3 regions of the Paenibacillus sp. FSL R5-0470 genome follow, and region 3 is predicted to be linked to each of the others. Evidence: a T-box and tRNA genes for the amino acid it is inferred to sense, from the RefSeq annotation. Region 3 holds a T-box; the other regions hold tRNA genes.
What was found. The T-box of region 3 lies ahead of ileS (isoleucine--tRNA ligase). A T-box ahead of a tRNA ligase gene usually reads a tRNA of that ligase, here a tRNA-Ile.

Region 1 (10,394 bases), 970 kb from region 3:
TATGGTTTCAGTATTCCCGATATGATGGGGATCGAAGAGGGACCAGTTGTAGAAGAGGGAACGATTATTCCTGTGGAACGTTTTGGAGTGAAGGTCATGTCTATGGGCTTCTTTATTCGTGAGAATAGTCCAGTTATTTGGCGGGGACCTATGCTGGGTAAAATGCTTCGCCAGTTCTTCAATGATGTTGGTTGGGGTGAACTTGATTATATGCTGCTTGATCTTCCCCCAGGTACTGGTGATGTGGCACTTGACGTGCATCAGATGCTACCTCACAGCAAAGAGATTATAGTTACGACACCTCACGCTACCGCAGCGTTTGTGGCGGCTAGAGCGGGCTCTATGGCTCTACAGACAGATCATGAGATTATTGGAGTCATTGAGAATATGGCTTATTATGAGTGCACTGACTGTGGTAAGAAAGATTATATCTTTGGCAGAGGCGGAGGAGCGAGGCTTGCCGAGACGCTTCATACGGAGCTGCTTGCACAAATACCGCTAGGTGCACCGGACAACCATATTTCCGAACCGGATTTCTCACCTTCTGTATACAAAGAAGAGACACCATCAGGACAATTATTTGCAGAAATTGCTGATAAACTTATTGCCAAATATGAGCACTAACTCTTGTGCATAAAAAAGAGGCCTTCCCACACGTATTAGTGGGATAAGGCCTTTTTTTTTAAGAACTTGAATCATCGCCGCTGCCGCCGCCACTGCTTTCCTGTTTGTCGCCACCTTCGCTACCCTTTTCTTTTTTCTCTTTTGGTTCAAGTTCTTCTTGTACGACTTTTTTAAGTAAATTCAATACTTCCATACGAAATAATGGAGTTTGCATGGATTCCTGCATGGTCTTCATGGATTGTTTACGGTAATCAGGTGTTTTAGTGAGATTTAAAAACATTGTCATCATTTCTGGAGACTTCATAATTTCTTCGACTGATTTCTGATAAGTGGGATCCTTAATTAGCTGTAGGTGTAGTTCCTTGCTTTGTGATTGAATGGCTTTAGCAAAATCGCCTGCGAATTTGGGATCAGTCATTATCTTCTCGATTTCCTTCTGATATTCCGGTGCAGTGAGAGTATTTTTAACAGCGAGCTTGATCTCCTCTGTTGTTTGAAGTGGCATCATCTTCATGCTCATTCCACTGGTACCGCTAGAGCTGGAGCTTGATAATGATTCCTCAACCGCTTTTTTACCCTCATCGCTTTTCAATATATCTAAAACCATGGTCTTCGTTTCTTTATAACTGCCTTGTCCGGAAGAAGAACTGCTCTGCTCACTTCCGCAAGCCGTTAAGGCCATAACAAAGCTCAATGCCAAACCCACAGATCCGATAAATCTCCATTTCATTGGCGCTGCCCTCCTTTATAGGATTCTCTAGATGTATTATGCCGAATTAGATCACATTTATGTTGTGGGTGTAATGGTGTTTTGTCGGTATCCTTGGTAAAATAAATCTGACAAGAGGAGGTGAATTGGCTGAGTATAAAAAAATGGTTTCATTTATTTTGGACTACCCTCCTTATAGGAGCGGGTGGGGCTGTAATCGCTGGTCTGGCACTACAATTCGTAAATGGTAAAATTGATTTCAAAAGTGTCGGGGATTTCTTTTTATACCCGCTGATTCTGCTTGGCTACGGTATGCTTGTAAGCGTTTATTCGCAACTTGGTTTTTTTGCCTATTTGATTTTGAATTATATGGGCAACGGCGTTTTTCCACAAAAGGTTTGGAAATACATACAACTAGTGCTTTCTGTGCTCGCATTGCTTGAACTGATTTTTTTGCGTACCGTCGTTGGTGGGGAAAGAAATGTTATGTCTGATCTAATATTAGGAATCGTTATTTTGCTAGCAGCTATTATTGTGTCTTATTTCAAAGTAAAAAGTACAAACATCTCAGCTTTGATTCCAACCCTCTTTTTTATGACAGCTATTTCAATTGTGGAAGTTATTGGCGTGCTCCGTATAGGTGTTGATAGTGCGACGGTATTTATTGTTGTTCCGCTTATCGCTTGTAATGCATTCCAAATTTTGATGCTACACCGTATTCTGAAGCCGGCAGCCGGATAATGAATGGGGAAGGCACTAAACAAAGAACCCCGTGCTCTGATCTCAGAAGACGGGGTTTTTTGCTCTAACTGTATCTTAACGATTAAAATCTGATTGTAGAGGTTAATCTTAAAGAACGATACGCTCACAGAACTAAGCGTATGCTTTCGAAGTAAGTTTTGTACGAAGCATCCCGATGATGTATATGCTTTACAAAACTTAGTAGATGCTTCCGAAGTGAGTTTTGTACGAAGTAACACAAGTGTAGTAACGCTCACAAAACTAAGCGTATGCTTTCGAAGTAAGTTTTGTACGAAGCGTCCCGATGATGCATATGCTTTACAAAACTTTCAGGAGGGGAATATATGGACATCAAGCGCTATATGATAAAAGACACAAAAGAAATCCGGCTTAACAAGCTGGATCCGGACGACACAGGTGTTTTTAAATCCAAAAAAGAAGTAGAAGCCAAAACAGAAGAGCTTAAAGCACGTTTGGCAGAGCTCCAAGATATTTTGTTTGCTCAGAAAAAGCATTCGCTGCTTGTTATTCTGCAAGGAATGGATTCCAGCGGTAAGGATGGCACGGTTAAGCATATTTTTTCAGGCATTAATCCACAAGGATTTATAGTGACCAGCTTCAAGAAACCATCTCTAGAGGAAGAGGCTCATGATTTTCTATGGAGGGTTCATCAGAAGACACCCCCTAAGGGATATATCTCTGCATTTAACCGCTCGCATTATGAAGATGTATTGGTACCACGGGTACACGGAGGGTTAAAAAAGGATGACTTGAAGCGTCGCTTTCGTTACATACGGCAGTTCGAGGAAATGCTGGTGGAAGAGGGGACGACAATTATCAAGCTTTTTCTGCATATTTCTAAAGAGAAGCAGCTGAAGAAGATTAAGGAACGGCTTGAAGATCCCAAAAAACATTGGAAATTCGATGCAAGTGATCTCCAGGAGCGGGAGTATTGGGATGATTACCAAGAAGCATATGAAGATGTCTTCAAGGAATCTAGCATAGATAAAGCACCCTGGTACTGGATACCCGCCAATCATCAATGGTACCGCAACTATTTGACCTTATCCATCGTTGTAAAGACACTGGAGAGTCTGGATCTGAGCTATCCGAAGCTGAATACCCCCACACCTGACATATCGGAACTCATTTCTCCACGTCATTAATCCTTTGGACAGATCAACATCCATTACGGCACCAGAGATTGAATATGTTTTTACAGCCCAGCTGCGTCCTCAATGGCATTACTCAGTGAAGCTGAGTCGCGTACTTCTTTACCTTCGGTGTTGCTTTGACTAATCAGCTCAGAGACGGTAACGAATTCATAACCTTGTCTGCGGAGCTCGTCGATAATGAGTGGAAGTGCTTCATGTGTTTGTTTACAGGAATCACTGGCATGTAGAAGGACGATATCACCTGGATGCGCTTTTGTCGTTACACGCTTCACGATATTGTCTACGCCGATGTTCTTCCAGTCCAGGGAGTCTGTATCCCATTGAATGACCTTGTAGCCGAGATCGCTGGCAACCTGAAGGACTCTTTTGTCAAAATCACCATTAGGCATACGAATCAAATTAGGTTCAGTGCCGGTTAATTCGGTAAGTACGGTGTGAGCCGTTGAGATCTGTGTACGAATTTCTTCGTTGCTAAGTGTGCTGTAATTGACGTGTTTATGACCATGACTTCCAATTTCAAAACCTGCATTCTTGATGTTAGTTACAATGTCTGGGTGAGTCTTACTCCATGGAGACGATAGGAAGAAGGTGGCTTTGTCCACTTTCTTGTCTTCAAGTACCTTCAAAATTGGTTCGGGTCTTTTCTCCCCCCAGCTAATATCGAAGGTCAGGGCAATCAGCTTCTTCTCTGTTGGTACACTGTAGATCGCGGAAGGTCCGGATTCAGAAAAAACGGTTATGTTTCCCCTCTCGACATAGACAACTCCAGCAGCAAGAAGCACAGCGGCGAAGATATAGATGAATCGTTTAATCTTTTTGCCGCTGAATACATAAAAAGAATTCATAATGACAGCGCTCCTCTCCCATGCGAAATGCTTGTTTGTTCTAAATGTATGCTCGTACCGCAAGGTTATGACCTAAGAAACAGAGATCACAATTTCAGGAGGGTATTTATGTTGTCGTTCTTCACGTTTATTAAAGATCTAAAAACGATCCGGAAGGCTTTATTGCTATCCTGTCTGCTGTTCGCAGTAGGAGCGGTTATAGGGTGGGTAGCTACTAGCAGTCTGGAAAAGCTATTGGTTCAGCAATTAGAGGGGCTCAGTGAAATCAGTGGCAACCTTAGAGATTCTTCTAATCCGCAATGGAGCTTCTTTGTATTTATATTTTTGAATAACAGCATCAAGGGTGTTCTTATCATATTTTTAGGAGGGTTGTTCGGTATACTGCCAACCATATTCTTATTTATTAACGGAGCGGTTATCGGCTATCTGATTCATTTATCAGCACTGCAAGGACAGGATTTATTCGAACTAATAGTAAAAGGACTGCTGCCACATGGGATTATAGAGATTCCAGCAATCATTATTGCTTGTGCATTTGGACTTCAGTTCGGCGGGAAAGTAGTTGCAAGCCTGTTTAGCTCATCCACTAAAAAAGTGAACAGAGGTGTTGAGTGGTCTTCGTTCATGCGTCAAACACTTACGGCATCTATTTGGACAATAATCCTGTTATTTGTTGCAGCCATCATTGAAAGCACAATAACTTTTTCTCTTTTATCATAAAACTTCCGAGAATGGAGCATAACAGTAAAGCTATTCATCCAAGGATTGCCTAAAGGTCAGAAGTATATAATCGTGACGAAACCATAAAGGGAATTTTTAATAATTATGGTTATAAAAAGAGTACTCCGGTTAATCTAGTGTAAGAGGATCTTAAGGCAGCTTTCTCCATGAGATGGACTAACTAATTATGTACAAGGGGTTTTTGGTTTTAGTGAATGTGTTACTTGCAACTTCATGAAGGAGGCCAAGCATATGTTGGGAATGTTGTTCAACGAAAAAGAATGCAAGGAACTGGATTATGTTTTGCGGAAAGAACTTGATGAGATGCTGTTAGATTTGAGCGATCAGCGCTTGGACCAAAATATCAGGCATGCCATCGCCAATAGATATAAGACTGTATTTCGTATGTATGCTCGTTTTGCTCCTCAGAAAGAGCTTTCCAAGTATGCATGGGGTGGACGTTCTTCTCAGTATAAACACTAAGGATAAGCAGTAAATGCAAGAGTCTTATATGAATTTAAGATTTTTTAATAAAATAGCTTGACTAAAAAGGAGTGCTCGTGATAAATTATATCTCGCGCTCCTTTTGCTTGTGTAAAAGGGAAGCGGAAGGCAAGAAAAGTTGAAAAAAACTTTTTCAAAAAAAAGACTTGCCAAACAACGAAACACTGTGATATATTATAAAGGTCGCCGCTGACAAACAACGACGACGAAATGAGAGACATTGATCTTTGAAAACTGAACAACGAGTGAGTAGGAAATCACGAAAGTGAAATCCAAAATTAGAGAATTAATTTTCTCGTCAGATGTTTCAAAATGAGCATATCGCTCTTTTCAATACTAATTGGAGAGTTTGATCCTGGCTCAGGACGAACGCTGGCGGCGTGCCTAATACATGCAAGTCGAGCGGAGTTACTTTGAAAGCTTGCTTTCAAAGTAACTTAGCGGCGGACGGGTGAGTAACACGTAGGCAACCTGCCCCTTAGACTGGGATAACTACCGGAAACGGTAGCTAATACCGGATAATTTCTTTTTTCTCCTGAAGAAAGAATGAAAGACGGAGCAATCTGTCACTGAGGGATGGGCCTGCGGCGCATTAGCTAGTTGGTGGGGTAACGGCCCACCAAGGCGACGATGCGTAGCCGACCTGAGAGGGTGAACGGCCACACTGGGACTGAGACACGGCCCAGACTCCTACGGGAGGCAGCAGTAGGGAATCTTCCGCAATGGACGAAAGTCTGACGGAGCAACGCCGCGTGAGTGATGAAGGTTTTCGGATCGTAAAGCTCTGTTGCCAGGGAAGAACGTCCGGTAGAGTAACTGCTATCGGAGTGACGGTACCTGAGAAGAAAGCCCCGGCTAACTACGTGCCAGCAGCCGCGGTAATACGTAGGGGGCAAGCGTTGTCCGGAATTATTGGGCGTAAAGCGCGCGCAGGCGGTCATTTAAGTCTGGTGTTTAAACCTTGGGCTCAACCTGAGGTCGCACTGGAAACTGGGTGACTTGAGTACAGAAGAGGAAAGTGGAATTCCACGTGTAGCGGTGAAATGCGTAGATATGTGGAGGAACACCAGTGGCGAAGGCGACTTTCTGGGCTGTAACTGACGCTGAGGCGCGAAAGCGTGGGGAGCAAACAGGATTAGATACCCTGGTAGTCCACGCCGTAAACGATGAGTGCTAGGTGTTAGGGGTTTCGATACCCTTGGTGCCGAAGTTAACACAGTAAGCACTCCGCCTGGGGAGTACGGTCGCAAGACTGAAACTCAAAGGAATTGACGGGGACCCGCACAAGCAGTGGAGTATGTGGTTTAATTCGAAGCAACGCGAAGAACCTTACCAGGTCTTGACATCCCTCTGAATCCACTAGAGATAGTGGCGGCCTTCGGGACAGAGGAGACAGGTGGTGCATGGTTGTCGTCAGCTCGTGTCGTGAGATGTTGGGTTAAGTCCCGCAACGAGCGCAACCCTTAACTTTAGTTGCCAGCAAGTAATGTTGGGCACTCTAGAGTGACTGCCGGTGACAAACCGGAGGAAGGTGGGGATGACGTCAAATCATCATGCCCCTTATGACCTGGGCTACACACGTACTACAATGGCCGGTACAACGGGAAGCGAAGCCGCGAGGTGAAGCCAATCCCATCAAAGCCGGTCTCAGTTCGGATTGCAGGCTGCAACTCGCCTGCATGAAGTCGGAATTGCTAGTAATCGCGGATCAGCATGCCGCGGTGAATACGTTCCCGGGTCTTGTACACACCGCCCGTCACACCACGAGAGTTTACAACACCCGAAGTCGGTGGGGTAACCCGCAAGGGAGCCAGCCGCCGAAGGTGGGGTAGATGATTGGGGTGAAGTCGTAACAAGGTAGCCGTATCGGAAGGTGCGGCTGGATCACCTCCTTTCTATGGAGAATCGTCTTCTGCAATGAAGACATTCAAATCGGAAGTTAAACTTCCACAATAGAACCTTCGGGTTCGAACACTCACTCGTGTTCAGTTTTGAAAGAGTAAGTCTCTTTCATATACGTTTGGTGGCGATAGCGGAGGGGTTCCACACGTACCCATCCCGAACACGACCGTTAAGCCCTCCAGCGCCGATGGTACTTGGACCGAAGGGTCCTGGGAGAGTAGGACGCCGCCAAGCGGACAACCATTCTTTGGTTGATTCACAATGTTATATATGTTATATGGGCTTTTAGCTCAGTTGGTTAGAGCGCACCTCTGATAAGGGTGAGGTCGGTGGTTCGAGTCCACCAAGGCCCACCATATAACTTTATATCTTTTATGGGGCCATAGCTCAGCTGGGAGAGCGCCTGCCTTGCAAGCAGGAGGTCAGCGGTTCGATCCCGCTTGGCTCCACCATAATTTTTAATTCAATACCTTCTTTAAACATTGATCCTTGAAAACTGGATACCGAAACGAATTTGCGTTTTAGAACATCTTTTAGCAACTTGTGCAAACAAGTAAATGTTATTAGTGAGATTTTTCTTAGGAAAAATCGAGGTTAAGCTAATAAGAGCACACGGAGGATGCCTAGGCGCCAGGAGCCGACGAAGGACGTGGCGAACAACGAAACTGCCTCGGGGAGCTGTAAGCAAGCTTTGATCCGGGGGTGTCCGAATGGGGAAACCCAGCTGTGGTAATTCGCAGTTACTCATCTCTGAACACATAGGAGATGTAGAGGCAGACCAGGGGAACTGAAACATCTAAGTACCCTGAGGAAGAGAAAACAATAGTGATTCCGTCAGTAGCGGCGAGCGAACGCGGAACAGCCTAAACCTAAGAGCTTGCTCTTAGGGGTTGTGGGACGTCTCACATGGAGTTACAAAGGAATATGGTAGGTGAAGAGGTCTGGAAAGGCCCGCGATAGAGGTAAAAGCCCTGTAGCCTAAACTGTGTTCTCTCCGAGACGGATCCCGAGTAGTGCGGGGCACGTGAAACCCCGTATGAATCCAGCAGGACCATCTGCTAAGGCTAAATACTACCTGGCGACCGATAGTGAAACAGTACCGTGAGGGAAAGGTGAAAAGCACCCCGGAAGGGGAGTGAAATAGAACCTGAAACCGTGTGCTTACAAAAAGTCAGAGCCCTATTAATGGGTGATGGCGTGCCTTTTGTAGAATGAACCGGCGAGTTACGTTTAACATGCAAGGTTAAGTCGAGAAGACGGAGCCGCAGCGAAAGCGAGTCTGAATAGGGCGACTCAGTATGTGGACGTAGACCCGAAACCGTGTGATCTACCCCTGTCCAGGGTGAAGGTGCGGTAACACGCACTGGAGGCCCGAACCCACGCATGTTGAAAAATGCGGGGATGAGGTGGGGGTAGCGGAGAAATTCCAATCGAACTCGGAGATAGCTGGTTCTCCCCGAAATAGCTTTAGGGCTAGCCTCGGTATAAGAGTAGTGGAGGTAGAGCACTGATTGGGTGCGGGGTCCGCAAGGATTACCAAGCTCAGTCAAACTCCGAATGCCATATACTTATTGCCGGGAGTCAGACAGTGAGTGCTAAGATCCATTGTCAAAAGGGAAACAGCCCAGACCATCAGCTAAGGTCCCCAAGTGTGTGTTAAGTGGGAAAGGATGTGGAGTTGCACAGACAACCAGGATGTTGGCTTAGAAGCAGCCACCATTGAAAGAGTGCGTAATAGCTCACTGGTCGAGTGACTCTGCGCCGAAAATGTAACGGGGCTAAACACACCACCGAAGCTATGGCTAGATACGTATGTATCTGGGGTAGGGGAGCGTTGTATGTGGGTTGAAGGTGTACCGTAAGGAGCGCTGGACAGCATACAAGTGAGAATGCCGGTATGAGTAACGAAAAGATCAGTGAGAATCTGATCCGCCGAAAGCCCAAGGTTTCCTGAGGAAGGCTCGTCCGCTCAGGGTAAGTCGGGACCTAAGGCGAGGCCGAAAGGCGTAGTCGAAGGACAACAGTTTGAAATTACTGTACCACCGTAATCCGCTATGAGCGATGGGGTGACGCAGGAGGGTAGTGACGCGGACTGATGGATATGTCCGTCTAAGCAGTGAGGCTGATGTGTAGGCAAATCCGCACATCGTTAAGGCTGGGCTGTGATGGGGAGCGAAAATTACAGTAGCGAAGGTCATGATCTCACACTGCCAAGAAAAGCCTCTAGCCAGGAAAAGGTGCCCGTACCGCAAACCGACACAGGTAGGCGAGAAGAGAATTCTAAGGCGCGCGGAAGAACTCTCGTTAAGGAACTCGGCAAAATGACCCCGTAACTTCGGGAGAAGGGGTGCCCCGGTAGTGTGAATAGCACGAGGGGCCGCAGTGAAAAGGCCCAAGCGACTGTTTAGCAAAAACACAGGTCTGTGCGAAGCCGCAAGGCGAAGTATACGGGCTGACGCCTGCCCGGTGCTGGAAGGTTAAGGGGAGTGGTTAGGGGTAACCCGAAGCTATGAACCGAAGCCCCAGTAAACGGCGGCCGTAACTATAACGGTCCTAAGGTAGCGAAATTCCTTGTCAGGTAAATTCTGACCCGCACGAATGGCGTAACGACTTGGGCGCTGTCTCAACGAGAGATCCGGTGAAATTTTAATACCTGTGAAGATGCAGGTTACCCGCGACAAGACGGAAAGACCCCATGGAGCTTTACTGCAGCTTGATATTGAATTTGGGTACGATCTGTACAGGATAGGTGGGAGCCGTAGAAATCGGAGCGCAAGCTTCGGTGGAGGCGCCGTTGGGATACCACCCTGATCGTATCTAGGTTCTAACCTAGTACCCTTACCGGGTACGGGGACCGTGTCAGGCGGGCAGTTTGACTGGGGCGGTCGCCTCCTAAAGAGTAACGGAGGCGTTCCAAGGTTCCCTCAGAATGGTTGGAAATCATTCGAAGAGTGCAAAGGCATAAGGGAGCTTGACTGCGAGACCTACAAGTCGAGCAGGGACGAAAGTCGGACTTAGTGATCCGGTGGTACCGCATGGAAGGGCCATCGCTCAACGGATAAAAGCTACCCTGGGGATAACAGGCTTATCTCCCCCAAGAGTCCACATCGACGGGGAGGTTTGGCACCTCGATGTCGGCTCATCGCATCCTGGGGCTGAAGTAGGTCCCAAGGG
Region 2 (10,394 bases), 1.8 Mb from region 3:
TACTTGCAGTGATCCAATTGAGAAGACAATAGGATTTAGTGCTAATGGGAACATTCTCTCACACTCCTAATCGAGATCATCCATATCTTCAGATATGGTCGCAGTTAGCTTATTCGTGAACTGCAGGGCTGCATTAAAGCCCATTTGTTTCAGGCGATAGTTCATCGCTGCAACCTCTATAATAACTGCAAGGTTACGTCCTGGGCGTACGGGAATCGTTACAAGCGGAACATCTGTGTCAATAATCCGTGTCGTTTCCTCATCAAGTCCAAGTCGATCATACTGCTTGTCTTGCTGCCAAGCTTCCAATCTAACAACAAGTGTAATCCGTTTATGATTACGAATGGCACCCGCACCAAAAAGTGTCATTACATTAATGATACCTACTCCACGGATCTCCAGTAAATGACGGATTAACTCAGGGGCTGTACCATGCAGCTGGTTATCTGAAGTCTGACGGATCTCTACGGCATCATCAGCAATCAATCGATGACCGCGTTTTACAAGCTCAAGGGCTGTTTCACTTTTACCAATCCCACTACTACCCGTAATTAGCATACCTACACCATATACATCACAAAGTACGCCATGAATAGTCGCCGTAGGGGCTAATTTCCCTTCTAGGAAGCTCGTCAAACGGCTGGAGAAAATAGTCGTAGCCATCGAGCTGCGAAGCACAGGAAGAGCCTTTTCATTACTTATGTCAATTAACTCCTGAGGCACTTCCAAACCACGTGTAATTACAATACAAGGTGTGTTATCATTACAAATTCCACGAAGTCGACTTTTCCGCTCAGCTTCGGGCAGCATGGAGAAAAAAGCGAGTTCTGTTTTGCCTAGCAATTGAACACGTTCTTCTGGATAATATTCAAAATAACCAGCAATCTCTAGTCCAGGGCGATTCAGGTCATCGACCGTAATGGGTCTCTTTAGACCTTCCTGGCCGGAAATAACCTCTAATTGAAAATGCTGTACCAATTCAGATACTTTTACTTTCTTAGCCATGTAATTTCGTCCTTTCGTCACCTGCGGTATTTGTCCGCTTACTGCGTCCGGTTGGCAGCGATCTCTTTACATTCCGGAGGTAATTCTCCTGCTATCTTAATTGATAACGCTTATGAATGCAATCTTAGCGCCTAACCAAACAGGGGCCATCTAAACAATAAAGCCACCCTTTCGGGTGGCTTTATCAAGAGAGAAAAGATCTTTACAATCTTATCCCAACAAAATGTTAGCTTCGGATTCTTTATCAAAGAAGTGAATTTTGTTCATATCAATAGCCAATTTAGGCTTGCTGCCTTCGCGAGTAGTGGAACGTCCATCTACACGAGCGATTACAGTAGATTTACCAAGGCCGCTCAAGTAAAGGAGCATTTCGTGACCAAGGTTTTCAGTAACATCAACCAATGAAGTGAAGATTGTGTTCGGGGAAGCTTCCAAGAATACTGGCTCTTCATGGATATCTTCTGGACGAACGCCCATGATTACTTCTTTACCGATGTAACCTTTGTTGCGGATGATTTGAGCTTTTCCGCCTGGTACTTCAACATCAAGGTTCTCAGCACGGAAACGGATAGAACCGCTCACTTCGGACAAAGTACCATTGATAAAGTTCATTGTAGGGGATCCGATAAATCCAGCTACGAACAAGTTTGTAGGTTCATTGTACAACTCTTCAGGGGAAGCTGCTTGTTGAATGATACCATCATACATAACTACGATGCGATCACCCATTGTCATAGCTTCTGTTTGGTCATGCGTTACGTAGATACAAGTAGTTTCAAGGCGCTTAACCAGTTTAGTGATTTCAGCACGCATTTGACCACGAAGTTTAGCATCCAAGTTGGAAAGAGGCTCATCCATCAAGAAGACTTGTGGATCACGTACGATAGCGCGTCCCAAAGCGACACGTTGGCGTTGACCACCGGAAAGCGCTTTTGGTTTACGATCTAGCAAATGCTCGATATCAAGAATTTTAGCAGCTTCACGAACTTTCTTGTCGATTTCATCCTTCTTCACTTTACGAAGTTTCAAACCGAAAGCCATGTTTTGGTATACGCTCATATGCGGATACAGGGCGTAGGATTGGAATACCATCGCGATGTCGCGGTCTTTAGGTGCAACGTCATTAACTACACGATCGCCAATGTACATTTTACCTTCGGAGATTTCTTCCAAACCAGCGATCATACGCAAAGTTGTGGATTTACCGCAACCGGAAGGTCCAACCAATACTAGAAATTCCTTATCTTTAATATCAAGATTGATATCGATTACTGTTGCTTTATCTGAACCCGGGTATTTTTTGAAAATATGCTCTAAACGTACGCCTGCCATTGTATTTCCCCCTCGAGTTAATTATTAATTAGTTAATATAAAAATTCTGTTTCCTTGTACATTTATATTACCCCAGTCGGGACACTATGGCTATTTGTAAGGTTCACAAAAAACCTATTTCCTTTTCGTCACTTTATACAAAAGCATAGTAAGCTTAACAATAGCAGCGTCCCCAAAGCTTCGTACATCTGCTCCGGTCTCTTGTTTTATCTTATCCAGACGGTAAAGCAGCGTATTTCGATGGATATACAACTTCTTGGCGGTTTCACTTACATTACAGTCCATCTCAAAAAAGGTCTCCAAAGTCAGCAGCATTTCTTTATCTGATAGTACAGAGGAGTAGTCACCAATTTGTCCAAGCAACTGTTTGCGGCGTACATCAGGAATGCTGTTAACCAGACGTTCCAAATGCAGTTCCCAAGGTAAATGAATATACTCTCCTACTTGAAAAATACGACCAAGTACAATCGTCTCCCTGAGCAAAGCTACAGATCCAGTCAATCCCTTAACAGGGACTATAGCCGGAGCTACTGCCAAATGGAATACCCCTACCCATTCACTAGCTATCAGCTCATGTAACCCCATACTAGTCTGTGCTAGAAGATCATCTACACTCTCTTCTTCATCATCCTTATCATCCCCGCCCGTAAGTAATTCTTTACGAGCTAAAATTAACCATTCCTTCTCTTGAAGGGGAATGAGCAGAATTTCGTTCTCAAAATAGCTACGCAGTAATTTCATCAGTGAACGATAAGAGATCTGTGGACTATGGGCAATCTCACTACTTAGGAGGAATGGAATCATATCTCCGAACAGACGTCCCTTTAGAGTGATCTCATCGGGAATTTCAGTGTCATTCTTCTCTTGCTCTAGCTCCGTGTTCAACCAAGCGCCAAGCTGCCGCGCCTCCACTTCACCTTCTTCTCTAAGCCCTGTAGCTTTAAGTGCAATAGCAAAATTTCGAACTGCATAGTTGACCAGTTGTACTTCCAGAGAGGTGAGCCCCTCCATTTCTACCCAGACAGCGGTTATACGTCCGTCACTCTCATACAAAGGTGCCCAGAGATGACCCTCATGGATTACCAGCTGATCCTGTCCTTCTAATCCCATGCTAAAAAGAGAAGCTGAATGCTGCCTCCCTAACTGCTTGATTCCGGTTCTCTTTCCGGTGAGCTGCTCTAATTTTTTCCGCAATGTCTCACTATCCATAGTCACCATGCTCCACCACTTTTGCTCTTTTCGCCTATTTTAGCATATTCTCTTATATTATGTTAATCGCTACAGTAGCGCGCTACTATAATACAACCATAAAACACAAAAAAAGCCACCACCATAAGGTGATGACTTTCTGTTTGGGATGAGCCATGAAGGACTCGAACCTTCGACACCCTGATTAAAAGTCAGGTGCTCTACCAACTGAGCTAATGGCTCATAAATGGTGGGGGATGATGGATTCGAACCACCGAACACGTACGTGAGCAGATTTACAGTCTGATGCGTTTGGCCACTTCGCTAATCCCCCAGGGAAAAGTGGCTCGAGACGGATTCGAACCGCCGACACGAGGATTTTCAGTCCTCTGCTCTACCGACTGAGCTATCGAGCCATATTAAATTGACATAAAAATAAAGTGGTAGCATTAAACTTCCCACCCTAGTCTTGTGGAAAAAAATGGCGGAACCGACGAGATTCGAACTCGCGATCTCCTGCGTGACAGGCAGGCATGTTAGGCCAACTACACCACGGTTCCGCATTGATAATAATGGTGCCGGCGAGAGGACTTGAACCCCCAACCTACTGATTACAAGTCAGTTGCTCTACCAGTTGAGCTACACCGGCACGGTGTAAAAAGTAATTCTAAAAAAGTAATAATGGTGGAGGCTGAGGGGATCGAACCCCCGACCCTCTGCTTGTAAGGCAGATGCTCTCCCAGCTGAGCTAAGCCTCCAGGTATTATGGTAGCGGCGAAGGGGATCGAACCCCCGACCTCACGGGTATGAACCGTACGCTCTAGCCAGCTGAGCTACACCGCCACAATAATTAGAAATGCTATGGATTGAAAATGGCGGAGAGAGTGGGATTCGAACCCACGCACCGCTTACGCAGTCTAACCCCTTAGCAGAGGGTCCCCTTATAGCCACTTGGGTATCTCTCCAAACGATATCAGTACCACAGCAATCCAAACAGGAATTTGACTCCCTGAAAACTGAATCCGAATTGAATTTGCGTCTTAAGTATAGGATAAGCCCTCGACCGATTAGTATTGGTCAGCTCCATGCATTACTGCACTTCCACCTCCAACCTATCTACCTCGTCGTCTTCAAGGGGTCTTACTAATTGGGAAATCTCATCTTGAGGGGGGCTTCACGCTTAGATGCTTTCAGCGCTTATCCCGTCCGTACGTAGCTACCCAGCCATGCTTCTGGCGAAACAACTGGTGCACCAGCGGTACGTCCATCCCGGTCCTCTCGTACTAAGGACAGCTCCTCTCAAATTTCCTGCGCCCACGACAGATAGGGACCGAACTGTCTCACGACGTTCTGAACCCAGCTCGCGTACCGCTTTAATGGGCGAACAGCCCAACCCTTGGGACCTACTTCAGCCCCAGGATGCGATGAGCCGACATCGAGGTGCCAAACCTCCCCGTCGATGTGGACTCTTGGGGGAGATAAGCCTGTTATCCCCAGGGTAGCTTTTATCCGTTGAGCGATGGCCCTTCCATGCGGTACCACCGGATCACTAAGTCCGACTTTCGTCCCTGCTCGACTTGTAGGTCTCGCAGTCAAGCTCCCTTATGCCTTTGCACTCTTCGAATGATTTCCAACCATTCTGAGGGAACCTTGGAACGCCTCCGTTACTCTTTAGGAGGCGACCGCCCCAGTCAAACTGCCCGCCTGACACGGTCCCCGTACCCGGTAAGGGTACTAGGTTAGAACCTAGATACGATCAGGGTGGTATCCCAACGGCGCCTCCACCGAAGCTTGCGCTCCGATTTCTACGGCTCCCACCTATCCTGTACAGATCGTACCCAAATTCAATATCAAGCTGCAGTAAAGCTCCATGGGGTCTTTCCGTCTTGTCGCGGGTAACCTGCATCTTCACAGGTATTAAAATTTCACCGGATCTCTCGTTGAGACAGCGCCCAAGTCGTTACGCCATTCGTGCGGGTCAGAATTTACCTGACAAGGAATTTCGCTACCTTAGGACCGTTATAGTTACGGCCGCCGTTTACTGGGGCTTCGGTTCATAGCTTCGGGTTACCCCTAACCACTCCCCTTAACCTTCCAGCACCGGGCAGGCGTCAGCCCGTATACTTCGCCTTGCGGCTTCGCACAGACCTGTGTTTTTGCTAAACAGTCGCTTGGGCCTTTTCACTGCGGCCCCCTCGTGCTATTCACACTACCGGGGCACCCCTTCTCCCGAAGTTACGGGGTCATTTTGCCGAGTTCCTTAACGAGAGTTCTTCCGCGCGCCTTAGAATTCTCTTCTCGCCTACCTGTGTCGGTTTGCGGTACGGGCACCTTCTCCTGGCTAGAGGCTTTTCTTGGCAGTGTGAGATCATGACCTTCGCTACTATAATTTTCGCTCCCCATCACAGCCCAGCCTTAATGATGTGCGGATTTGCCTACACATCAGCCTCACTGCTTAGACGGACATATCCATCAGTCCGCGTCACTACCCTCCTGCGTCACCCCATCGCTCATAGCGGATTACGGTGGTACAGTAATTTCAAACTGTTGTCCTTCGACTACGCCTTTCGGCCTCGCCTTAGGTCCCGACTTACCCTGAGCGGACGAGCCTTCCTCAGGAAACCTTGGGCTTTCGGCGGATCAGATTCTCACTGATCTTTTCGTTACTCATACCGGCATTCTCACTTGTATGCTGTCCAGCGCTCCTTACGGTACACCTTCAACCCACATACAACGCTCCCCTACCCCAGATACATACGTATCTAGCCATAGCTTCGGTGGTGTGTTTAGCCCCGTTACATTTTCGGCGCAGAGTCACTCGACCAGTGAGCTATTACGCACTCTTTCAATGGTGGCTGCTTCTAAGCCAACATCCTGGTTGTCTGTGCAACTCCACATCCTTTCCCACTTAACACACACTTGGGGACCTTAGCTGATGGTCTGGGCTGTTTCCCTTTTGACAATGGATCTTAGCACTCACTGTCTGACTCCCGGCAATAAGTATATGGCATTCGGAGTTTGACTGAGCTTGGTAATCCTTGCGGACCCCGCACCCAATCAGTGCTCTACCTCCACTACTCTTATACCGAGGCTAGCCCTAAAGCTATTTCGGGGAGAACCAGCTATCTCCGAGTTCGATTGGAATTTCTCCGCTACCCCCACCTCATCCCCGCATTTTTCAACATGCGTGGGTTCGGGCCTCCAGTGCGTGTTACCGCACCTTCACCCTGGACAGGGGTAGATCACACGGTTTCGGGTCTACGTCCACATACTCAATCGCCCTATTCAGACTCGCTTTCGCTGCGGCTCCGTCTTCTCGACTTAACCTTGCATGTTAAACGTAACTCGCCGGTTCATTCTACAAAAGGCACGCCATCACCCATAGATCGGGCTCTGACTTTTTGTAAGCACACGGTTTCAGGTTCTATTTCACTCCCCTTCCGGGGTGCTTTTCACCTTTCCCTCACGGTACTGTTTCACTATCGGTCGCCAGGTAGTATTTAGCCTTAGCAGATGGTCCTGCTGGATTCATACGGGGTTTCACGTGCCCCGCACTACTCGGGATCCGTCTCGGAGAGAACACAGTTTAGGTTACAGGGCTTTTACCTCTATCGCGGGCCTTTCCAGACCTCTTCACCTACCATATTCCTTTGTAACTCCATGTGAGACGTCCCACAACCCCTAAGAGCAAGCTCTTAGGTTTAGGCTGTTCCGCGTTCGCTCGCCGCTACTGACGGAATCACTATTGTTTTCTCTTCCTCAGGGTACTTAGATGTTTCAGTTCCCCTGGTCTGCCTCTACATCTCCTATGTGTTCAGAGATGAGTAACTGCGAATTACCACAGCTGGGTTTCCCCATTCGGACACCCCCGGATCAAAGCTTGCTTACAGCTCCCCGAGGCAGTTTCGTTGTTCGCCACGTCCTTCGTCGGCTCCTGGCGCCTAGGCATCCTCCGTGTGCTCTTATTAGCTTAACCTTGATTTTCCCTAAGAAAAATCTCACTAATAACATTTACTTGTTTACACAAGTTGCTAAAAGATGTTCTAAAACGCAAATTCGTTTCGGTATCCAGTTTTCAAGGATCAATGTTTAAAGAAGGTATTGAATTAAAATTATGGTGGAGCCAAGCGGGATCGAACCGCTGACCTCCTGCTTGCAAGGCAGGCGCTCTCCCAGCTGAGCTATGGCCCCATAAAAGGATATAATGTCATATGGTGGGCCTTGGTGGACTCGAACCACCGACCTCACCCTTATCAGAGGTGCGCTCTAACCAACTGAGCTAAAAGCCCATATAACATATATAATATTGTGAATCAACCAAAGAATGGTTGTCCGCTTGGCGGCGTCCTACTCTCCCAGGACCCTTCGGTCCAAGTACCATCGGCGCTGGAGGGCTTAACGGTCGTGTTCGGGATGGGTACGTGTGGAACCCCTCCGCTATCGCCACCAAACGCATACGAAAGAGACTTGCTCTTTCAAAACTGAACACGAGTGAGTGTTCGAACCCGAAGGTTCTATAATGGAAGTTTAACTTCCGATTTGAATGTCTTCATTGCAGAAGACGATTCTCCATAGAAAGGAGGTGATCCAGCCGCACCTTCCGATACGGCTACCTTGTTACGACTTCACCCCAATCATCTACCCCACCTTCGGCGGCTGGCTCCCTTGCGGGTTACCCCACCGACTTCGGGTGTTGTAAACTCTCGTGGTGTGACGGGCGGTGTGTACAAGACCCGGGAACGTATTCACCGCGGCATGCTGATCCGCGATTACTAGCAATTCCGACTTCATGCAGGCGAGTTGCAGCCTGCAATCCGAACTGAGACCGGCTTTGATGGGATTGGCTTCACCTCGCGGTTTCGCTTCCCGTTGTACCGGCCATTGTAGTACGTGTGTAGCCCAGGTCATAAGGGGCATGATGATTTGACGTCATCCCCACCTTCCTCCGGTTTGTCACCGGCAGTCACTCTAGAGTGCCCAACATTACTTGCTGGCAACTAAAGTTAAGGGTTGCGCTCGTTGCGGGACTTAACCCAACATCTCACGACACGAGCTGACGACAACCATGCACCACCTGTCTCCTCTGTCCCGAAGGCCGCCACTATCTCTAGTGGATTCAGAGGGATGTCAAGACCTGGTAAGGTTCTTCGCGTTGCTTCGAATTAAACCACATACTCCACTGCTTGTGCGGGTCCCCGTCAATTCCTTTGAGTTTCAGTCTTGCGACCGTACTCCCCAGGCGGAGTGCTTACTGTGTTAACTTCGGCACCAAGGGTATCGAAACCCCTAACACCTAGCACTCATCGTTTACGGCGTGGACTACCAGGGTATCTAATCCTGTTTGCTCCCCACGCTTTCGCGCCTCAGCGTCAGTTACAGCCCAGAAAGTCGCCTTCGCCACTGGTGTTCCTCCACATATCTACGCATTTCACCGCTACACGTGGAATTCCACTTTCCTCTTCTGTACTCAAGTCACCCAGTTTCCAGTGCGACCTCAGGTTGAGCCCAAGGTTTAAACACCAGACTTAAATGACCGCCTGCGCGCGCTTTACGCCCAATAATTCCGGACAACGCTTGCCCCCTACGTATTACCGCGGCTGCTGGCACGTAGTTAGCCGGGGCTTTCTTCTCAGGTACCGTCACTCCGGTAGCAGTTACTCTACCGGACGTTCTTCCCTGGCAACAGAGCTTTACGATCCGAAAACCTTCATCACTCACGCGGCGTTGCTCCGTCAGACTTTCGTCCATTGCGGAAGATTCCCTACTGCTGCCTCCCGTAGGAGTCTGGGCCGTGTCTCAGTCCCAGTGTGGCCGTTCACCCTCTCAGGTCGGCTACGCATCGTCGCCTTGGTGGGCCGTTACCCCACCAACTAGCTAATGCGCCGCAGGCCCATCCCTCAGTGACAGATTGCTCCGTCTTTCATTCTTTCTTCAGGAGAAAAAAGAAATTATCCGGTATTAGCTACCGTTTCCGGTAGTTATCCCAGTCTAAGGGGCAGGTTGCCTACGTGTTACTCACCCGTCCGCCGCTAAGTTATTTTGAAAGCAAGCTTTCAAAATAACTCCGCTCGACTTGCATGTATTAGGCACGCCGCCAGCGTTCGTCCTGAGCCAGGATCAAACTCTCCAATTAGTATTGAAAAGAGCGATATGCTCATTTTGAAACATCTGACGAGAAAATTAATTCTCTAATTTTGGATTTCACTTTCGTGATTTCCCACTCACTCGTTGTTCAGTTTTCAAAGATCAATGTCTCATCTTTCGTCGTCGTTGCTTGTCAGCAGCGACCTTTATAATATATCACAGCACCTTTGTTTTCGTCAAGCGTTTTTTTAATTTCTTTTTTTCGCTTACCGTTTCAGCAAGTTGTTAATCAACATCTTGTCCAAAGGGGCGAGACTTAATGTATCATATTTTTCAAACTCACGTCAAGCATTAAAACAAAATAATTCTTAATCCTATTAACATTACTACGCCTGGAAGGCCAAGAACCGTTACTGCGCCTATGGTTGCGGGATTCAAGGGAATATGAACTTGTGTGATTAAACCCGAGAAATTCACTACATATATCGCGAGCGCAGCCAGTACCAAATGAGCTCCGAACAGACTAAGCCATCCAAAGCCAAGTTTTTTCCGGAATACAATTACACTCAACAATACAACCGATATGACCAGTACTCCTGTAGCTAACATTCTTAGCATGTTGATCCCTCCTATATTTCCATTTGGTTAGCGCCTACATCTGACTGCTATTTAATCCAATGCTCTTTGCATGTTTAAGATGTATCTGATACTTGCGCTCTGCTGCCTCTAAAATATAAATAGCATAATCAATTTGATCTTGACCCAACGCTTCATCAAACATTAGG
Region 3 (10,394 bases):
TACGATTGGATGGCATAGCCGCAGATGTAACACGGCTTAGTCGAAGCAAAATTCTTGCTCCCATCAAGGCTGGGCGCGTTCGGGTAAATTGGAAAGTGGAAGAAGACCCTTCCTGCGGACTTAAAGATGGTGACATGGTATCTATTCAAGGATTTGGTCGATTCAAGGTTCTAGAGGTTGGTAGTTTGACGAAAAAGGGCCGATACCGTGTTCAGGTTGGTAAATTTGTGTGAATCCCTTGCAGGAATCCGGCTTTACTTGTCGAAATTGATTATTTCGAGGGAATCAAACATTTTTAAAGCAGGACGCCGATATTTTATAAAAGAGGCGAACCATGAATGGCAGTTGGAACGTCGATACATCCTCTGCCTTTACTTGAAGTACAGTCTTTCTTCTTTGTCTGCTGCGCAGGTATGGTTCAGAGACTTAGAAGGTCCGAAATTTCTAGGAGGTGCACAGCATGCCATTAACACCGCTCGATATACATAACAAGGAGTTCTCTCGGAGACTTCGCGGTTATGATGAGGACGAGGTCAACGAATTTCTGGATCAAGTAATTAAGGATTACGAAAGTGTCATCCGTGAGAACAAAGAGCTGCAGAATCAGCTTTTGTCCATTCAAGAGCGTTTAGATCATTTTGTGAATATTGAAGAGAGTTTATCGAAAACGATCTTAGTCGCTCAGGAAGCGGCGGATGATGTGAAGAACAACTCCAAGAAGGAATCGCAGCTCATTATCAAGGAAGCGGAAAAGAACGCGGATCGGATTATTAACGAAGCGTTATCCAAATCCCGTAAGGTTGCTATTGAGACTGAAGAATTGCGTAAGCAAGCTTCGATCTATCGCACTCGTTTCCGCACATTGGTGGAAGCACAGCTCGAGCTGTTGTCACAGGATGACTGGAATGCCTTGGAGAGTCGTGAGGCAAGCGAGAACGTAACCTTTAAGGATGATGTTCTACATCGTATCTAATGCATTATGATGAATGAATGCTGATTGAATTTATAGGGGGGAATTCCCTCTAATTTATAATTTCATGCTATAATCGGCTAAATAGAGGGAGTTATTCCCTCTATTTTTATTTTCCGCTAAAATCGATCATAATAAAGTATTCCGCCTGCACAGGTATACTCCTAATGTGGATTTCGCTAGCGGTTGTTGACATTTAGACTTAAAAAGTCTATAAATAGAACATATCTGTATAATGTTTATATGTATTCGATGACGGGACAAGTACGACAAGGTAACGTTCTCCAGAGAGTCGGCGATTGCTGAGAGCCGATTGTTCGAACCCTGCCGGAAGATCTTCCCCTAGAAGTTAAGCTGAAGCGTTGATCGTGCGTAAGCTTAGCCGTCCGCCGGACGTTACACCGGACCTGTGCATGAGATTTACGCGCAGGACTGAGATTGTGCTGAATACACTCCCCTTAAGGATGTGCTCATGCGCAGAATTAGGGTGGTATCGCGAGCGTTGTCTCGCCCCTTTGGGGGTGGGATGACGCTTATTTTGTTGTTCCGGGGTGGCCATCCCCCTAAATCCCCCTTTCTAAGGGGGACCCCAAAGGGCTGCCGCCCTCTGGACACCCGCAATGTAAAGCCTCGTGCAAACGGGTACGGTGGTGGAAGCGAACGGACTTATGTGGCTGAAGGAGCGGCCCTTCTTAGGCTCCCCTGGCGGGTTCGCCTGCGGGGCCTTCACTGCTAGAGTAGACCGGCGTTTCACTCGCCGGTCCCAGTGGCACCCCGAGCCAGTGCTGCCCTGCGGGATCGCGGCTTGGGTACCGAAGGCAAGAGCTGAATCAGACTGCCCAAGGATCGAAAAGAGCTTTAAAGACTAAACCATGAAAGGATTGACCATCACATGCAAAAAGTAGATGTCAAAGAAAAAGCGCGGGCAAGAGATGTCCGCATACTCAAGAAATGGAGCGACGAAAATACGTTCCGTAAATCGATGGAGAATCGTGAAGGACGTCCGAACTATGTATTTTACGAAGGTCCTCCAACAGCGAACGGTGCACCGCATATCGGGCACGTGCTGGGCCGTGTAATCAAGGATTTCATCGGTCGTTACCAAACGATGAAAGGTTACCGCGTGGTACGTAAAGCGGGCTGGGATACACATGGTTTGCCAGTAGAACTAGGCGTACAAAAGAAGCTTGGCATCTCCGGCAAACAAGAGATCGAGGAATATGGCGTAGAAAAATTCATTCAGGAATGTAAAGACAGCGTCTTCGGTTATGAGAAGCAATGGCGCGAATTTACAGAGGGTATCGGATACTGGACGGATCTAGATAATCCTTACGTAACTTTGAATAACACGTATATCGAGAGCGTGTGGAACATCTTGGCTACTGTGCATGACAAAGGGTTGCTCTACCGCGGACACCGCGTTAGTCCTTACTGCCCAAGCTGTCAGACTACCTTAAGCTCCCATGAAGTAGCCCAAGGCTACAAGACTGTTAAGGATCTCAGTGCGACTGCAAAGTTTAAACTGGATGACAGTGGAGACTACGTACTAGCTTGGACGACTACACCTTGGACGCTGCCAGCACATATGGCGTTAGCCATGAACCCTGACATGGATTATGTACGTGTACAACAAGAAGACGGTATCTACATTGTTGCCAAAAATTTGGTGGAGGAAGTAATGAAAGGCGAGCACACAGTCCTTTCTACACATAAAGGTTCCGAGTTTATCGGTAAAACTTACGCTCCTCCATTCGGATACATCAAGGCAGAGAAAAGCAATGTCATCGTAGGTGCTTCCTTCGTTACAGATTCCAGTGGTACAGGGATCGTACACATGGCACCAGCGCATGGTGAAGATGACTACAAGACTTGCCGCGAGAACGGCATCAGCTTCGTGAACGTGGTTGATAATTCCGGTAAGTATACGGATGTAGTATCTGATTTTGCTGGACGCTTCGTGAAAGATTGCGATTTGGATATCGTTAAAGCTTTGTCTGAAAAAGGACTGCTTTACGGCAAAGAAAAATACGAGCACAGCTATCCGTTCTGCTGGCGTTGTGATACACCACTCTTGTACTACGCAACAGACAGCTGGTTCATCAACACTACAGCGATCAAAGATCAGCTGATTGCTAACAACAACAGTGTAGATTGGTATCCTGATCATGTACGTGAAGGCCGTTTCGGGAAGTTCCTGGATGAACTGGTGGACTGGAATATCAGCCGTAATCGTTACTGGGGCACACCGCTTAATGTTTGGGTATGTCAAGAAACGGGCAAAGAGTTCGCTCCACACAGCATTGAAGAACTGAGAGCGATGGCGATTGGCGATGTACCTGAGGATATCGAGCTGCATAAGCCTTTTGTAGATAAGATCAAGTTACGCAGTCCTTTCAGCGAAGGGGCAGAGATGGTTCGCACACCAGAAGTTATCGATGTTTGGTTCGATAGTGGTTCGATGCCATTTGCGCAAAGTCATTATCCATTTGAGAACGAGGATAAGCTGAATGATCAATATCCAGCGGATATGATCTGTGAAGGGATCGACCAGACACGTGGATGGTTCTACAGCTTACTAGCTGTATCTACCTTGTTTAAAGGTAAAGCTCCATATAAAGCTGTTATTGCTCACGGTCATATCCTTGATGAGAATGGTCAAAAAATGTCCAAATCAAAAGGCAATGTTATTGATCCTTGGGATATCATGAACGATTACGGCACGGATGCTTTCCGTTGGGCGATTCTATCCGATAGTGCACCGTGGAATAACAAACGTTTCTCTCGTGGCCTTGTAGGGGAAACCAAATCCAAAGTTGTAGATACACTGGTGAATACGCATGCGTTCTTGACGCTTTACGCAGGCATCGATGGTTATGATCCTGCCGATCATCCTTTTAAAGTATCGGAACATAAGCTGGACCGCTGGATTTTGTCCCGTCTGAACAGCTTGATTCTTTTGGTAGACAAAGGACTTGCAGTAAATGACTTCGTGAATACATCCAAAGGCATTGAGAACTTTATAGATGAGCTGAGCAACTGGTATATCCGTCGTTCCCGTGACCGTTTCTGGGGTAGTGGTCTAGGTGAAGATAAGCTGGATGCTTACCGTACACTGACCCATGTGCTTTTGAAGACAGCGTCTTTGATGGCTCCATTTACACCGATGTTGTCTGAAGATATCTTCACGAATCTTGGCGGCGGAGAAAGTGTGCATTTAGCAGATTATCCGGTTGCTGATGAGAGCTTGATCGATAAAGAGCTGGAAGAGGATATGGAAAGTGCGAGACAAATCGTTGAGCTGGCGCGTAATGTGCGTAACGAAACAGGCATTAAGAATCGTCAACCGCTGTCTGAGCTGATCGTTTCGATGAACCGTGACTTCCATTTGGCTGAGTATGAAGAGATCATCAAAGACGAGATCAACATCAAGAACATCGTGCTAGAGACTAGCGATAGTGGATTTGTTGACTTCACACTCAAGCTGAATCTTAAAGTTGCCGGTAAAAAATACGGTAAAAACGTCGGCTTCCTGCAAGGCTTCCTAAAAGCTTTGGACAGTGACTCTACCCGCAAAGCAGTGCAAGATGGCTCAATCGCGATTGCGACGCCAGAGGGAGAAGAACTGGTGATCACTTCTGAAGAGCTACTCGTTGAAAAAGAAGCTAAAGCAGGTTTCGCCGCAGCTTCCGGATATGGAATTACGGTTGCGCTCAATACCGAAATCACACCTGAGCTTGAACAAGAAGGCTGGGTTCGTGAGATCATTCGTGCGGTTCAAGATTACCGTAAACGTTTGGATCTGCCGATCGAGAAACGGATCGCACTCACGCTGAGTGTAGACGATGAGCTTAAAGCAGCAGTTACAGCCTTTGAGAATGTATTGCGAGACAATGTACTTGTGACTACGGTTGATTTTGGCGGAGAACACGCTTTTGAAACGGTAGATGTCGGTGGTAAATCCATCGGTATCCATATTGAAGTGTAAATCTGCATTACCTGTCCCAAAACAGCATATACTAGCGGCACAAGTGTAAACAGAGAACTTCTGTTTATGCGGGAAATATAGTCTTTATATTTCGCCCGCGAAAATAACGAGCCTCGTGCTCAAGGAGATGTATTCTCTTTGACCGGGCTCGTTTACTTTGTGGCGAATATAGACGTATGAGAGGAGCTGTGGCTGTGGAGGATCAGAAGAACAGAATCTCCGTCAAGACATCCGGCAACAAGAACAGCCCAGATAAGGGAGCGGAGAAAAAGGTTATTCCTGAGGAAAACCCTGAGCGTTTAACAGCAGATCATCGCAATCCAGAAGACATTCCACTGGAAGAAAAAATGAATACAATGTATCGATTAACCTTTGAATGGGCCCATATCTTAGAGAAATCACGAATTTATCAGTATACGGAGCTGTTATATTCACCTTGGACTCTAATTTGGAAAAATATTTTATATGGAGCGGCTCGTGGAGTAGGGATTGCGCTAGGCTTTACTTTTTTTGCGGCAACGATCATCTATGTTCTTCAGGTACTTGGAGCATTGAATCTACCGATCATCGGAGATTATATTGCGGATATTGTACGAATTGTTCAGCGTCAGCTGGAATTCAAATAGCTTGTTAAGGCGAAGCCGTCTTTATTTGGTTTGTTGAAGGGATTAGGGTTCGGTCAATCTTCTTTGGTGGATTTATCCAGCCTTGGGCTTCTATGTTTCTCCCCAGTCCGTACCTTTCCTTTTTTAATCTTTGGAGAGGGCTGCGCTGCTTTTTTTCCTCGTGTATGATGCGTAAGCCTCTCATTAATAATAAATATCGTCGGTCATCTTCATGACTGAGTTGCTGCACATTTTTAAAATAGTCGTGATTCACTAACGTTACACTCCTTTTATGTCGATTTCAGAATCCGTTAGATCAGTTTACCAGCTGAATCTGAACATTTTCTTAACAAAATGACATAGCGCAGAAAATATAAAAAAAACAGCGGGCCATTCCACGATGAAACTGGAACCGCACGCTGTTCATTTTTCTTGCGGGGGACAATGCTTTTACTCCTCGCCTTCGAGCGGATCAAGCATGTAACTTCCCTCGCCACTATCCTTGTAACGCTCGTAGCTACGTCCCGGTACTACAACTACATTGTTGCCTGTAATATCGGTGGCGATAAAGTTCTCCCAAGGCTCTACGCAGCCTTCAAGCTCATCGGCTTCAATCTCCATATCATTATAGGAGTCAATGTTGCTGCCCTCCGCCATGGCGGGGGAATCGGAGTTTCCATAGCTTTCTACAATCTGCCAGGCATCCTCACCGTCAAAGCCATTTTGATCCTCTCGTTCATCGAGACTCGTACGCCCAAATGGAGGAGACAAAAATTCTTCTTCAATTGGCCGAGTAAAAGGTGCATTTTGACGTGGGGCATGCTCTTTACAATAAAGCGTGGAGGGAATAGCGGATAGACGCTCAAAAGGGATCGGTTTACCGCTAGCTTTACATATCCCATAGGTGCCTTCATCCATAGCGTTGAGAGCAGCTTCAATATCATCCAGCTCATGCTCGTCCCGCTCTAGCAGTGAAATATCCATGGAGCGGTTATACAAATCGGTGGCTGCATCGCCAGGATGGTTGTCATTCTCGGAAAGTTCTCCGGTGCCATCCCGCATGGATTCCTGTAAGCCGTAATTTTCATTATTCTGAAGCCTGTGCTGAATAGTATCACGGTCTTTTTCTAATCGGGCGCGTAGCTCTGAGAGCTGCTGTACTGTCAGGTGCGTCATGATGAGTAAGCTCCTTTCTGTACTTTTTTAAGAATCCTTCCGACAAACCGATTTGCACCGGATGGTTCTTTGTTAGGTTGACCTGAGAGGCGTTATTTTAGCGATGGAAAATAGTCCCCAAGATTAAGCGCCCGAGAGGTGTCACGCAATAGACGATCTTCTAAGGGCTGTGCTACAATATACAAGTCTTATAACAGTATTCGTACCGCATTTGGCGGGAAAAATAAGAACGGAGTGACAACTTCTGTGGTGTACTATTTGATTGCTCTTATTGTATTTTTGGTGGATCAGGGAACGAAGTATCTCATTGCCACACGTCTGGAGCTTGGGGAACAGATTCCGGTGATCGGGAATTTCTTCCTAATTACCTCACATCGTAATCGCGGGGCTGCTTTTGGGATTCTACAAGGTCAGCAATGGTTCTTCTTTTTAGTTACGGTTGTAGTGGTTGCAGGTATCGTTTGGTACTTGAACAAAACTAGACATTCGCGGAAGATGCTATCGGTTGCCCTTGGACTTGTTCTGGGTGGAGCGATAGGTAACTTCCTAGACCGGATGATCAGTGGTGAGGTTGTCGATTTCCTTCTGTTTAATTTTGGAAGCTATAGCTTCCCGATTTTTAACGTTGCGGATTCATGTATCGTCATTGGGGTTGGGTTGATTCTTTTGGATTCCTTCCGCGATCTTAAGAATGGTGAAGAAATCACGGAAATCAAAGAAGTAAAAGAAGCAAAGGAAGTAAAAGAAGGGAATGAATGATTTGAGTAAAGACGTCAATCACCAAGCGGCATCTACGAGCGAAGAAGAGAGGGACGTCACGGAGTGGACCGTTTCAGCAGAGAACGCGCGGGAGCGAATCGATAAATATATAACGGAATCTTGGGAAGAGGATATTTCTCGTTCTCAGGTGCAGCTGTGGATCAGTGGTGGCCATGTTACGGTTAATGGGGCACCGGTTAAAGCTAACTATAAGCTCTCAGAAGGCGATAAAGTTTCCATTGTCGTACCAGAAGCGGAAGTTACAGACTTGATCCCAGAGAATATTCCACTTGAAGTTGTATACGAAGACAGCGATGTCATTGTTATAAATAAGCCGCGTGGTATGGTTGTACATCCGGCTGCCGGGCACCCGTCAGGCACCTTGGTAAATGCACTGATGTATCACTGCAAGGATCTGTCCGGTATTAATGGTGAGATTCGTCCAGGTATTGTACACCGTATTGATAAGGATACCTCTGGTCTTATTATGGTGGCTAAAAATGATGCCAGTCACGCGTCGCTCGCAGCACAACTTAAAGAGCACAGTGTAACACGCCGCTATATAGCAGTTGTACACGGCAATTTGTCGCATGACAAAGGAACGGTTGACGCTCCGATCGGTAGAGATCCACATGATCGCAAGCTATACACTGTAACGGAAAAGAACAGCAAGAAATCTGTGACCCATTTTACAGTGATGGAACGTTTCGGTGACTGTACACTACTGGAGCTGCAGCTGGAAACTGGCCGCACGCATCAGATAAGAGTGCATATGAAATTCATTGGTCATCCGCTTGTGGGTGATCCGATTTATGGACGCAGTAAAGGAACAGCTATGAATGGACAGGCCTTACATGCGGCGGTGCTTGGATTTATTCATCCTACGACAGGTGAATATAAAGAATTCAGCAGACCTATTCCGGAAGACATGGAAGATGTTCTGTTCACATTGCGCAGCAGATAAGTACAAATGAAGTGATAATTAGTCTATGGTATTGAACTCTGCTTTCCATCATATTTAATAACATAAGGATAAAGAGAAGGTTATGCCTTATTCTTTATCCTTATTTTTTATCACAGAAACGGATCTCTGGGAAACATAAGCCATCCAAGGGACGGCGAAGCCGTTTCTTCTAAAATTAGAATAGATAGCCAGGAGATGAGATGAAAGTATGAGTATTGAACAATACCAAGACAGCTTCATTCAGACTAATTTTGCAGACCGTATCGGCGGTGCGAACTACGGCAAGGACACTTCGATTTATAAATTCGAGAAAATCAAACGTGCTAAAGCATCCGCAAAACAGGATTTTCCTGATATTGAATTGATCGATATGGGTGTAGGCGAGCCAGATGAGATGGCTGATGCAGGTATCGTGGCTAAGCTTGCTGAAGAAGCAGCTAAGGAAGAGAACCGTGGTTATGCGGACAATGGAATTGTTGAGTTTAAGACAGCTGCTGCTGATTATTTGCGGGACGTATTCCGTGTTGAAGGCATTGATCCCGTTACGGAGGTAGTTCACTCGATCGGTTCTAAGCCTGCACTGGCGATGTTGCCTTCTTGCTTCATTAACCCAGGAGATATTACGATCATGACGGTGCCGGGTTATCCAGTGCTGGGTACACACACTAAATACTTGGGTGGACAAGTGTTTACAGTAGAGCTGAAGAAGGAGAATAACTTCCTTCCAGATCTGAACGAAATTCCAGAAGAAGTTGCTCATAAAGCCAAGCTTCTTTACTTGAACTATCCAAACAATCCGACGGGCGCTAGTGCGACTCCTGAGTTTTTTGCTGAGGTAGTTGCATGGGCTAAAAAATATGATGTAGTCGTTATCCACGATGCACCATATGCTGCCTTGACCTATGACGGTTTGAAGCCGCTTAGCTTCCTCTCTGTGCCAGGTGCTAAGGATGTTGGCGTGGAGCTGCATTCCTTGTCCAAGTCCTACAATATGACTGGCTGGAGAATCGGCTTTGTTGCAGGGAATCCTTTAGTGGTTAAAGCCTTCAGTGATGTGAAGGATAATAATGATTCCGGTCAATTTATCGCGATTCAAAAAGCTGCGGCTTACGGTCTTGCTCATCCAGAGATTACTGAAGCGATTGCTGCCAAGTATTCTCGTCGTCACAACCTGTTGGTAGATGCACTGAACAGCCTGGGCTTCCAAGCTGAGAAACCAAAGGGCTCCTTCTTCCTTTATGTTGCAGCACCTAAGGGTGTCAAAGGTGGTCGCCGTTTCGAATCCGGTGAGGATTTCTCGCAATTCCTGATTCGTGAGAAGCTAATCTCCACCGTGCCTTGGGATGATGCAGGTCCGTTTGTACGTTTCTCTGTTACCTTTATTGCTAAAGGGGAAGAGGAAGAAAGACGTGTCATCTCTGAAATCCAAAGACGCTTAAGCGATGTGGAGTTTGAATTTTAAACATTAGTTAGACATTGAAGCCGCCTAAGGGAAACCTTGGGTGGCTTTTCTTTATGTAGTGGCTAGTCTACTGTGGACTAGACTACTGTAGAATAGAGCTACTGTAAGATAGGGAATTCTTCCCTCTAATTTTGTGTTTTAGCTTCAATCCGCTAGAATATAGGGAATTTCCCCCTCTATTTCAGCATATTTGGTTGTATTCAAGGAAATCCTTTAATTTATAGGGAGGTTTTCCGGTTTTCCCTATAATACCGCCTTCCTTTTGTTGTTAATAGAAGCAGGCTTGGAAAGTGTTGTAGTTTAGGCAGATAAAGTTGACATGCAGGGTTTGTTCTGTCATAATTCTCATTAAATGAATAGCGCCTTTAATTCAGTCCTGTGAGGCTGGCAAGGTAACGTGAATCGAGGTTCGCGACTCTTAGAAAGGTATCCGTGTGTATACACCGGACTGTCTTTTTATGCGCGTGGCCACC

Region 1: it encodes a tRNA-Ile, which carries the amino acid that the T-box ahead of ileS (isoleucine--tRNA ligase) is inferred to sense. The anticodon was not compared.
Region 2: it encodes a tRNA-Ile, which carries the amino acid that the T-box ahead of ileS (isoleucine--tRNA ligase) is inferred to sense. The anticodon was not compared.

Annotation. Positions count from the first base shown of each region.
Region 1 is NZ_CP150238.1:6,145,652-6,156,045, reverse strand. Features, by position in the region: gene MKY99_RS27355 (Mrp/NBP35 family ATP-binding protein) at 1-624, shown strand, start outside; gene gerD (spore germination lipoprotein GerD) at 683-1,354, opposite strand; gene MKY99_RS27345 (KinB-signaling pathway activation protein) at 1,484-2,074, shown strand; gene MKY99_RS27340 (PPK2 family polyphosphate kinase) at 2,419-3,240, shown strand; gene pdaB (polysaccharide deacetylase family sporulation protein PdaB) at 3,291-4,094, opposite strand; gene MKY99_RS27330 (stage II sporulation protein M) at 4,203-4,814, shown strand; gene MKY99_RS27325 (hypothetical protein) at 5,067-5,297, shown strand; rRNA gene MKY99_RS27320 (16S ribosomal RNA) at 5,656-7,213, shown strand; rRNA gene rrf (5S ribosomal RNA) at 7,338-7,454, shown strand; tRNA gene MKY99_RS27310 (tRNA-Ile) at 7,500-7,576, shown strand; tRNA gene MKY99_RS27305 (tRNA-Ala) at 7,597-7,672, shown strand; rRNA gene MKY99_RS27300 (23S ribosomal RNA) at 7,813-10,394, shown strand, end outside.
Region 2 is NZ_CP150238.1:140,060-150,453, reverse strand. Features, by position in the region: gene lgt (prolipoprotein diacylglyceryl transferase) at 1-54, opposite strand, end outside; gene hprK (HPr(Ser) kinase/phosphatase) at 67-1,005, opposite strand; gene ugpC (sn-glycerol-3-phosphate ABC transporter ATP-binding protein UgpC) at 1,216-2,337, opposite strand; gene MKY99_RS00730 (helix-turn-helix domain-containing protein) at 2,452-3,546, opposite strand; tRNA gene MKY99_RS00725 (tRNA-Lys) at 3,696-3,768, opposite strand; tRNA gene MKY99_RS00720 (tRNA-Tyr) at 3,774-3,859, opposite strand; tRNA gene MKY99_RS00715 (tRNA-Phe) at 3,869-3,941, opposite strand; tRNA gene MKY99_RS00710 (tRNA-Asp) at 4,008-4,085, opposite strand; tRNA gene MKY99_RS00705 (tRNA-Thr) at 4,099-4,174, opposite strand; tRNA gene MKY99_RS00700 (tRNA-Val) at 4,208-4,283, opposite strand; tRNA gene MKY99_RS00695 (tRNA-Met) at 4,292-4,368, opposite strand; tRNA gene MKY99_RS00690 (tRNA-Ser) at 4,399-4,490, opposite strand; rRNA gene MKY99_RS00685 (23S ribosomal RNA) at 4,573-7,501, opposite strand; tRNA gene MKY99_RS00680 (tRNA-Ala) at 7,641-7,716, opposite strand; tRNA gene MKY99_RS00675 (tRNA-Ile) at 7,738-7,814, opposite strand; rRNA gene rrf (5S ribosomal RNA) at 7,860-7,976, opposite strand; rRNA gene MKY99_RS00665 (16S ribosomal RNA) at 8,101-9,658, opposite strand; gene MKY99_RS00660 (pro-sigmaK processing inhibitor BofA family protein) at 9,961-10,227, opposite strand; gene MKY99_RS00655 (DUF2508 family protein) at 10,262-10,394, opposite strand, start outside.
Region 3 is NZ_CP150238.1:5,176,222-5,186,615, reverse strand. Features, by position in the region: gene MKY99_RS22985 (YlmH/Sll1252 family protein) at 1-233, shown strand, start outside; gene MKY99_RS22980 (DivIVA domain-containing protein) at 461-973, shown strand; T-box leader at 1,214-1,488, shown strand; gene ileS (isoleucine--tRNA ligase) at 1,863-4,955, shown strand; gene MKY99_RS22970 (DUF5665 domain-containing protein) at 5,285-5,581, shown strand; gene MKY99_RS22965 (TraR/DksA C4-type zinc finger protein) at 6,011-6,736, opposite strand; gene lspA (signal peptidase II) at 6,983-7,495, shown strand; gene MKY99_RS22955 (RluA family pseudouridine synthase) at 7,488-8,459, shown strand; gene MKY99_RS22950 (LL-diaminopimelate aminotransferase) at 8,668-9,921, shown strand.